DNA from 3 places in the Streptomyces sp. NPDC040410 genome. Region 3 is predicted to be linked to each of the others. Evidence: predicted binding sites of a transcription regulator. Region 3 holds the regulator's gene; each other region holds the start of a gene.

Region 1 (3,228 bases), on a different contig from region 3:
TCACCAGGTCGCCGTACTCGCCGGTCGCGGCGTTGAAGCCCTGGCCCTTCTCGAGCTCGGCGACCTTGGAGGTGATGACGTAGCCCTCGAGGCCGGCGTTCTCGGCGATCCAGCGCAGCGGCTCGACGGCGGCGCGACGGACGACCGCGACACCCGTGGCCTCGTCGCCGGTCTTGCCGAGGTTGCCCTCGAGGACCTTCACGGCGTGGACCAGAGCGGAGCCACCACCGGAGACGATGCCCTCCTCGACCGCGGCGCGGGTCGCGGAGATGGCGTCCTCCAGACGGTGCTTCTTCTCCTTCAGCTCCACCTCGGTGGCGGCGCCGACCTTGATCACGCACACGCCGCCGGCCAGCTTCGCAAGGCGCTCCTGGAGCTTCTCGCGGTCCCAGTCGGAGTCCGTGTTCTCGATCTCGGCCTTGATCTGCGCGACGCGGCCGTGGACGTCCTCGGACTTGCCGGCGCCGTCGACCAGCGTCGTGTCGTCCTTGGTGACCGTGACACGGCGGGCGGAGCCGAGCACGTCCAGGCCGACCTGGTCGAGCTTGAGGCCGACCTCCTCGGAGACGACCGTGGCGCCGGTGAGGATCGCCATGTCCTGCAGCATCGCCTTGCGGCGGTCACCGAAGCCGGGGGCCTTGACCGCGACCGCGTTGAAGGTGCCGCGGATCTTGTTCACGACGAGGGTGGAGAGGGCCTCGCCCTCCACGTCCTCGGCGATGATCAGCAGCGGCTTGGAGGAGTTGGTCTGGATGACCTTCTCCAGCAGCGGCAGCAGGTCCTGGATCGAGGAGATCTTGCCCTGGTTGATGAGGATGTACGGCTCGTCGAGGACGGCCTCCATGCGCTCCTGGTCCGTCACGAAGTACGGCGACAGGTAGCCCTTGTCGAAGGCCATGCCCTCGGTGAAGTCCAGCTCCAGACCGAAGGTGTTGGACTCCTCGACGGTGATGACACCGTCCTTGCCGACCTTGTCCATCGCCTCGGCGATGAGCTCGCCGACCTGCGTGTCCTGGGCGGACAGACCGGCGACGGCGGCGATGTCGGACTTCTCGTCGATCGGGCGGGCGGTCGCGAGGAGCTCCTCGGAGACCGCGGCGACGGCGGCGTCGATGCCCTTCTTCAGGGCGGCCGGGGAGGCACCCGCGGCGACGTTCCTCAGGCCCTCGCGCACCAGCGCCTGGGCGAGCACGGTGGCGGTGGTGGTGCCGTCACCCGCGATGTCGTTGGTCTTGGTCGCCACCTCCTTCACCAGCTGGGCGCCGAGGTTCTCGTACGGGTCCTCGACCTCGACCTCGCGGGCGATGGTGACACCGTCGTTGGTGATGGTGGGAGCGCCGAACTTCTTGTCGATGACGACGTTGCGGCCCTTCGGGCCGATCGTCACCTTGACCGTGTCGGCAAGCTTGTTGACGCCGCGCTCGAGGGCGCGACGGGCGTCCTCGTCGAACTTCAGGATCTTCGCCATGGGAGCGTGAGCCCTCTCGGAAATCTAGGTGAAAAGAGACTGCGCCCCGGGCGCCCGGCTAGTTATTGGTCGCGGGGGCCAGGGGCGCAGCTCAAAGCAAATGCTTCAGGGTGAATTACTTCTCGATGATCGCGAGCACGTCGCGAGCCGAGAGGACGAGGTACTCCTCGCCGTTGTACTTCACCTCGGTGCCGCCGTACTTGCTGTACAGCACGATGTCGCCGGTCTTGACGTCGAGCGGAAGACGCTCGCCGTTCTCGAAGCGGCCCGGGCCCACGGCCAGGACGACGCCCTCCTGGGGCTTCTCCTTGGCGGTGTCCGGGATGACCAGGCCAGAGGCGGTGGTCTGCTCGGCGTCGAGCGGCTGGACCACGATGCGGTCCTCGAGCGGCTTGATGGCAACCTTGGAGCTGGTGGTCGTCACGATCCGACCTCCCCCTTCGGAGATCTCACGGGGTTAACTGTCTGAGGTGGCGACCAGGTCGATCCGTCGTCGCGGGTGCCGGACCTGCCCGTCGCTTGGTTGGCACTCTCCAGGGGGGAGTGCCAGTGCCGAGACTATGACCGCGATTAGCACTCGGTCAAGCGGAGTGCCAATGCCCACGGCGTGGCGGCGGGTTTTCGGCGGGCGTTCCCGTGTTGTTGCCCTGTGCCGGCGTGTCTGGGGCTGCCGCCCCCAGGCCCCCGCTTTCGGCCTGAACGGCCTCGTCCGCAAACGCCGGACGGGCCGGCACGCCGCGGCCGGCGCCGAGAAGAGCGTTACAGGTAGTCCTCCAGCCGACCCACCGTCAGCCCCGCCCCCCGCGCCTCCCGCAGCAGCCGAGCCGTCCGTTCCCTCAGTGTCGTGCCGGTCGGCTCCCTCGACGGGAGCGACACGATGTCGCCGGGGCGCAGGCGGTGCTCGCCCTCGGCGTAGGTGAGGGTGCCGTCGCCTTCCATGGACGAGCGCCACAGGACGACCGCCGAGAGACCGCAGTCGGCGGCGGCGCGGAGGGTGGTCGTGTCGTACGTGCCGTAGGGAGGCCGGAAGAGACGGGGGCGGATGCCGAAGCGGGACTTGAGTTTGTCCTGCTGGCCGCAGATCTCGGCGCGCTGGCCGGCATAGGGCAGGCCGCGCAGGGCGGCGTGGTCGAGGGTGTGGTTCTGGACGCCCGCGCCGACCGACTGGAGGCGGGCGAAGTGGCCGTAGCCCGGTCCGACGACGCTGTCCGTGAGGAACAGGCTGATGGGGAGCCGCAGTTCACGGACCATGTCAACGAACCGCGGGTCCTTCTCGGCGCCGTCGTCGTAGGTCAGGAAGACCACCCGGTCGCGGGTGCGGACGCGGTCCACGACGGGCGGGAGGCCCGAGCCCGCCGTGCGCGCGCCGGCGGGCCGGTCGGGCGGGTGCGGGGCCGGGAGCACGGGGGCGGTGAGGCCCCACCGGCGGTACGCGGGCTTCCCGGCCGGCCCGTGCGTTCCCACCTTCCGGGCCGCCTTCTTGCCGAGCCGTTCGATGGGATCGACGGACTGGGCGCAGCCGCCGAGGAGTGCGGCCGCCAGCGCCGCGGCCGCCAGCGCCCGCAGCCTCACAGGTAGTCCTCCAGCCGGGCCACCGCGTACCCCTTGGCCGTGATCTTGTCCATGAAGCGGCGGATCATGTCGGGCATCGTGCCCTTCCACAGCTCCCTGCCGCGGAAGTGGCTGAGGACGATGTCGCCGGGGTGGATGTCCCGGTCCCACTCGCGGTACTCCCAGCGGTCGACGAAGACCTCCTGGTC
Region 2 (3,228 bases), on a different contig from region 3:
GGCGGGGGACTCTGTGACGGTCACGCGGGGCTCCTCGGAAGTGGCTCTGTTAACCAGGTGGTATGTGTGCGCGCATTGTTACACCTACTTAAGTAACACCCTGCACGGGGCCCACATTCCGCCCCCCGCCGCGCCGGGGTGTGATCCCGGACACGCCCGAGGGCGGCACCCCCTGTGTCCAGGGAGTGCCGCCCTCGGGGGGAAAACCGATCCTCGGAAGGATCAGAAGTCCATGTCACCGCCCGGCATGCCGCCGCCGGCCGGGGCCGCGGCCTTCTCCGGCTTGTCGGCGATGACGGCCTCGGTGGTGAGGAAGAGCGCGGCGATGGAGGCGGCGTTCTGCAGGGCAGAACGGGTCACCTTCGCCGGGTCGATGATGCCTTCCTTGACCAGGTCGACGTACTCGCCGGTCGCGGCGTTCAGGCCGTGGCCCGGGGTCAGGTTGCGCACCTTCTCCACCACGACACCGCCCTCAAGGCCGGCGTTGACGGCGATCTGCTTCAGCGGGGCCTCAAGGGCGAGCTTGACGGCGGCGGCGCCGGTCGCCTCGTCACCCTCCAGGTCCAGCTTCTCGAAGACGGTGGACGCCTGGATGAGCGCCACGCCACCACCGGCGACGATGCCCTCCTCGACGGCCGCCTTGGCGTTGCGCACGGCGTCCTCGATGCGGTGCTTGCGCTCCTTGAGCTCCACCTCGGTGGCGGCACCGGCCTTGATGACCGCGACACCGCCGGCGAGCTTCGCCAGGCGCTCCTGCAGCTTCTCGCGGTCGTAGTCGGAGTCGCTGTTCTCGATCTCGGCGCGGATCTGGTTGACCCGGCCCTGCACCTGCTCCGTGGAGCCGGCACCGTCGACGATGGTGGTCTCGTCCTTGGTGATGACCACCTTGCGGGCGCGGCCCAGCAGGTCGACGGAGGTGTTCTCCAGCTTGAGACCGACCTCCTCGGAGATGACCTCGCCGCCCGTGAGGATGGCGATGTCGTTCAGCATCGCCTTGCGGCGGTCGCCGAAGCCCGGGGCCTTGACGGCGACGGACTTGAAGGTGCCGCGGATCTTGTTGACGACCAGGGTCGACAGGGCCTCGCCCTCGACGTCCTCGGCGATGATCAGCAGCGGCTTGCCCGACTGCATGACCTTCTCCAGGAGCGGGAGCAGGTCCTTGACCGAGGAGATCTTGGAGTTGGCGATCAGGATGTACGGGTCGTCGAGGACGGCCTCCATACGCTCCATGTCGGTGGCGAAGTACGCCGAGATGTAGCCCTTGTCGAAGCGCATACCCTCGGTGAGCTCCAGCTCCAGACCGAAGGTCTGGGACTCCTCGACGGTGATGACGCCTTCCTTGCCGACCTTGTCCATGGCCTCGGCGATGAGCTCGCCGATCTGGGTGTCGGCGGCGGAGATGGAGGCCGTGGAGGCGATCTGCTCCTTGGTCTCGACATCCTTCGCCTGCTCGAGCAGGGCACCGGAGACGGCCTCGACGGCCTTCTCGATACCGCGCTTGAGGGCCATCGGGTTGGCGCCGGCGGCTACGTTGCGCAGACCCTCGCGGACGAGAGCCTGGGCGAGGACGGTGGCCGTGGTCGTACCGTCACCGGCGACGTCGTCCGTCTTCTTGGCGACTTCCTTGACCAGCTCGGCGCCGATCTTCTCGTACGGGTCCTCGAGCTCGATCTCCTTGGCGATGGAGACACCATCGTTGGTGATCGTGGGGGCGCCCCACTTCTTCTCGAGGACGACGTTGCGGCCCTTGGGGCCGAGCGTCACCTTGACGGCGTCCGCGAGCTGGTTCATGCCGCGCTCGAGGCCGCGCCGCGCCTCCTCGTCGAACGCGATGATCTTGGCCATGTGAAGTGGTCCTCCCGGACTGGGGTGGATTGCTCCGGACCGCGCTGGCGCCCGCGACGGACGGCTCGCCGGCCTGTGGTTCCTTGCCCCACATGGCCTGCGGGCCTCACCGACCCGGTCCTCGTTGTCACTCTCACCTTCAGAGTGCTAACGCCAATGATTAGCACTCGCCCATGCCGAGTGCAAGCGCCTCTCGTAGGTCGGGCCCCGGGCCGCGCGAGGGGCCCGGGCCGGTTCCGGGCATGCCGAAGGGCTCGCACCCCAGGAGGTGCGAGCCCTTCGAAGAAACAGAAGAACGTCGCTGCAGTAACCCGGCGCGTGCTTCAGCCGGTCGCCAGACGAACCATGTCCGCCTGCGGCCCCTTCTGGCCCTGCGAGATCTCGAAATCGACCCGCTGGCCCTCTTCCAGGGTGCGGTAGCCGTCCATCTGAATCGCACTGTAGTGGACGAAAACATCCGCACCACCGTCGACCGCGATGAAGCCGTACCCCTTCTCCGCGTTGAACCACTTGACGGTGCCCTGAGCCATGCCTAACTCCCCTATTACTGGCCCTTGCACAGATCCACACTTCGCGGATCCGGGTCATACCTCACCCCCCATTTGGTCGGGGGCGTGCGCCGGAACGCGTCGACCGCGGCTGAATGTATCTGTCCAACTGCCGTGTGCAACAGGTCAATCGGACGAGAAATCCAGGCATGACCGGTCGGGAATGTACGGAGAATTTACCTGAATTCAGGGCAAGTCGGGCCCCATAAAAGGCGCGAATGGCGCAAAAGACGCACACAGTTTGGCTACTTCTCGCCGCACGCGGAGCCGGAACTCATATGCGTCCGGCATGCCGGAGACGGTGCGTTCCCCAACTGTACCGTGCTCAACCATACAGAATTGCCCCCTCCGCTTCTCTCACGGAGGGGGCAATCGCATGAACTCTTGGTAATCGGCATTACCGAGGGTAATAATCGGCCTCGGTCAGCCTCCGGCGACGGCCGGAATGATGGACACGCCCGCACCGTCCGGAGTCGCCGTCTCCAGACCCTGCTCGAACCGCACGTCGTCGTCGTTCACGTACACATTGACGAAGCGGCGCAGCTTGCCCTGGTCGTCCAGGACCCGGGCGGCGATACCGGTGTGGTTCTTCTCCAGGTCGGCGATGACCTCGGCGAGGGTGGCTCCCTCGGCGGTCACCTCTGCCTGGCCACCGGTGTAGGTGCGCAGGATGGTGGGGATGCGGACGTTGACGCTCATGATGCGAGGCCAGCCTCTCGGAAGGAGTCCAGGTTCGGGCGGATGGTCGCGGTCAGGCCGGTGCCTGCCACCGCGTCCAACGTCTTGAGGCCGTCTCCGGTGTTCAGGACGACCGTCGTCAGGGTCGGGTCGAGCA
Region 3 (3,228 bases):
GGCAGCTCGTGGATCTCGACGTAGAGGTCACCGGCGGGACCGCCGCCGGGCCCGACCTCGCCCTCGCCCGCGAGCTGGATGCGGGTGCCGTTGTCGACACCGGCCGGGATCTTGACGGTCAGCGTCCGGCGCGACCGCACCCTGCCGTCGCCCGCGCACTCGGGGCACGGGGTCGGGACCACGGTGCCGAAGCCCTGGCACTGCGGGCAGGGGCGCGAGGTCATGACCTGGCCGAGGAAGGACCGTGTGACCTGCGACACCTCACCGCGCCCGCGGCACATGTCGCACGTCTGGGCGGACGTGCCCGGCGCGGCCCCCTCACCGCTACAGGTGGAGCAGACGATCGCCGTGTCGACCTGGATGTCCTTCGTCGTGCCGAAGGCCGCCTCGTCGAGCTCGATCTCCAGCCGGATCATCGCGTCCTGGCCGCGCCGCGTGCGCGAGCGCGGACCCCGCTGGGACGCCGTACCGAAGAACGCGTCCATGATGTCCGAGAAGTTCCCGAAGCCGCCCGCGCCGAAGCCGCCCGCGCCCCCGCCGCCCGCCTGGGAGAGCGGGTCGCCGCCGAGGTCGTAGACCTGCTTCTTCTGCGGGTCCGACAGCACCTCGTAGGCGGCGTTGATCTCCTTGAACCGCTCCTGGGTCTTCGGATCCGGGTTGACGTCCGGGTGCAGCTCGCGCGCGAGCCGCCGGAAGGCCTTCTTGATCTCTTCCTGCGACGCGTCGCGGCGCACGCCGAGAACGGCGTAGTAGTCCGTGGCCACCTACGACTCCGCCAGGATCTGTCCGACGTACCGTGCCACTGCGCGTACCGCTCCCATCGTTCCCGGGTAATCCATGCGGGTCGGTCCGACCACGCCTAGCTTGGCGACTGCCTCGCCGCCCGAACCGTAGCCGACCGAGACCACGGAAGTGGAGTTGAGTCCCTCATAGGCATTCTCGTGCCCGATCCGCACGGTCATGCCCGAATCCCCCGCCTCGCCAAGCAACTTGAGAAGCACGACCTGCTCCTCCAGCGCCTCCAGGACGGGCCGGATCGTGAGGGGAAAGTCATGTCCGAAGCGGGTCAGATTGGCGGTGCCGCCGATCATCAGCCGCTCCTCGTTCTCCTCGACGAGCGTCTCCAGGAGGGTGGAGAGCACCGTCGCGACCGTACCCCGGTCCTCGACGTCGAAGCCCTCCGGGAGATCCTCCACCAGCCGGGGCACGTCCGTGAAGCGACGGCCCGCGACCCTGCTGTTCAGCCGCGCCCGCAGATCCGCGAGCGAGGCCTCCCCGAAAGGCGCCTGGCAGTCGACCATCCGCTGCTCGACCCGGCCCGTGTCCGTGATCAGCACGAGCATCACGCGCGCCGGGGCGAGCGAGAGGAGCTCCACGTGCCGCACGGTCGAGCGGGTCAGCGACGGGTACTGCACCACGGCGACCTGCCGGGTGAGCTGGGCGAGCAGCCGCACGGTCCGCGCGACCACGTCGTCGAGGTCGACGGCGCCGTCGAGGAAGTTCTGGATGGCGCGCCGCTCGGGCGCGGTCATCGGTTTGACGCCGGCGAGCTTGTCGACGAACAGCCGGTAGCCCTTGTCGGTGGGGATGCGCCCGGCGCTGGTGTGCGGCTGCGCGATGTACCCCTCGTCCTCGAGGGCCGCCATGTCGTTGCGGACGGTGGCCGGGGAGACGCCGAGGCTGTGCCGCTCGGTGAGCGCCTTGGAGCCCACGGGCTCCTCGGTGCCGACGTAGTCCTGGACGATGGCGCGCAGCACCTGAAGCCTGCGTTCACTCAGCATCTCGCGCTCACCTCCAGAAGTCGTCGTCCCCTTGGCGCCTCGCCTGGCACTCTGTCCATCCGAGTGCCAGAGTTCCCCGGCCCAGTGTACGGCCGGGGGGTACGCCCCGGGCAAGGCCGGTCCCGCGTGGCCGTGCCCGGACAGACGGTCAACGCTAGCGTCGCCGTATGACGGTGACTTGGGAAGAGCTGGGGTGGCAGCGGATCGCGGCCGGGGTCGGGCGGTGCCGGCTGCCGGGGTGGGACTGCACGGCGGGGCTGGTCGTCGGCCGGGGCGCGGCGCTGATGATCGACGCCGGGTCCAGCCTCGCCGAGGGCGCCCGGCTGCGGGCGCAGGCCGAGGAGCTCGCCGACCACCGTGTGACCCATCTCGCGCTCACACACCCCCACTTCGATCACGTCTTCGGCGCCCCGGCGTTCGCGGGCGCGGAGGTGTTCGGCGCGGTGGGCATCGACACGGTGTTCGCCCACGGCGGCCGCGAGGAGCTGCGCGCGGACGCGGTGCGAGGGGGGCTCGACGCGAAGGCGGCGGACGAGGCGGCGGACGCTCTCGCCCCGCCCCGGCACCACGTCACCGGCGAGTGGACCCTCGACCTGGGCGGCGGCCGGCAGGTCCTGCTGGCCAACGTGGGCCCCGGCCACACGGCCCACGACCTGGTGGTCCTCGTCCCCGGCTCCCCGGAGGTCGTCTTCTGCGGCGACCTGGCCGAGGAGTCCGGCGAGCCGCAGGCGGGCCCCGACGCCGTACCGTCGCACTGGCCCGCCGCTCTCGACCGTCTGCTCGACCTGGGCGGCGAGGACGCGCTGTACGTGCCCGGTCACGGAGCGGTGGTGGACGCGGAGTTCGTGCGGGCGCAGCGCGACGAGCTGGCGGCGCGCTTCGGCGTGTCGTGACCGCCGCCCGGCGGCTTCTCCTATCGTCATCCGAATGCGCCAGTACTCTCCGGACCTGACCCCGCCGTGGAAGAAGCCCGTGCCCGTGCCCGAGGTACCGGCGGAACCGGGTCTGGTGGTGGAGGAACCGGGGACCGGCTTCTGCGGCGCGGTGATCCGCTGCGAGGCGGGCACGGTGACTCTGGAGGACCGCTTCGGCAAGCACCGCGTGTTCCCGATGGAACCGCGCGGGTTCCTCCTGGAGGGCCGGGTGGTGACTCTGGTCCGGCCGTCGTCGGCTCCGGTACGGCCGACCCGTACGGCATCCGGTTCGGTGGCCGTTCCCGGTGCACGCGCGCGCGTGGCCCGCGCCGGGCGCATCTACGTCGAGGGCCGGCACGACGCCGAACTGGTCGAGAAGGTGTGGGGCGACGACCTGCGCGTCGAGGGGGTGGTCGTCGAGTACCTGGAGGGCGTGGACGACCTGCCGTCGATCGTGGCCGACTTCGCGCCGGGGCCGGACGCCCGCCTCGGCGTCCTGGTGGACCACCTGGTGCCGGGCACGAAGGAGTGGC

What was found. The regulator HrcA, encoded in region 3, represses chaperone genes, less so after heat shock. The targets are predictions, from matches to a motif close to TTNGCACTCNGNNNNNCNGAGTGCNAA.
Region 1: a site for HrcA is predicted at 2,039-2,065, ahead of groES (co-chaperone GroES). Genes of this name have one in related genera too.
Region 2: a site for HrcA is predicted at 2,006-2,032, ahead of groL (chaperonin GroEL). Genes of this name have one in related genera too.

What each region holds. Positions count from the first base shown of each region.
Region 1 covers NZ_JBVIVK010000003.1:176,321-179,548, forward strand. Annotated here, with positions in the region: gene groL (chaperonin GroEL) at 1-1,468, opposite strand, end outside; gene groES (co-chaperone GroES) at 1,584-1,892, opposite strand; gene ACZ562_RS08075 (polysaccharide deacetylase family protein) at 2,228-3,040, opposite strand; gene ACZ562_RS08080 (polysaccharide deacetylase family protein) at 3,037-3,228, opposite strand, start outside.
Region 2 covers NZ_JBVIVK010000007.1:160,188-163,415, reverse strand. Annotated here, with positions in the region: gene ACZ562_RS17075 (NADH:flavin oxidoreductase) at 1-24, opposite strand, end outside; gene groL (chaperonin GroEL) at 223-1,845, opposite strand; gene ACZ562_RS17065 (cold-shock protein) at 2,169-2,375, opposite strand; gene ACZ562_RS17060 (MoaD/ThiS family protein) at 2,817-3,092, opposite strand; gene thrC (threonine synthase) at 3,089-3,228, opposite strand, start outside.
Region 3 covers NZ_JBVIVK010000005.1:246,712-249,939, forward strand. Annotated here, with positions in the region: gene dnaJ (molecular chaperone DnaJ) at 1-764, opposite strand, end outside; gene hrcA (heat-inducible transcriptional repressor HrcA) at 765-1,781, opposite strand; gene ACZ562_RS13410 (MBL fold metallo-hydrolase) at 1,949-2,674, shown strand; gene ACZ562_RS13415 (DUF3097 domain-containing protein) at 2,709-3,228, shown strand, end outside.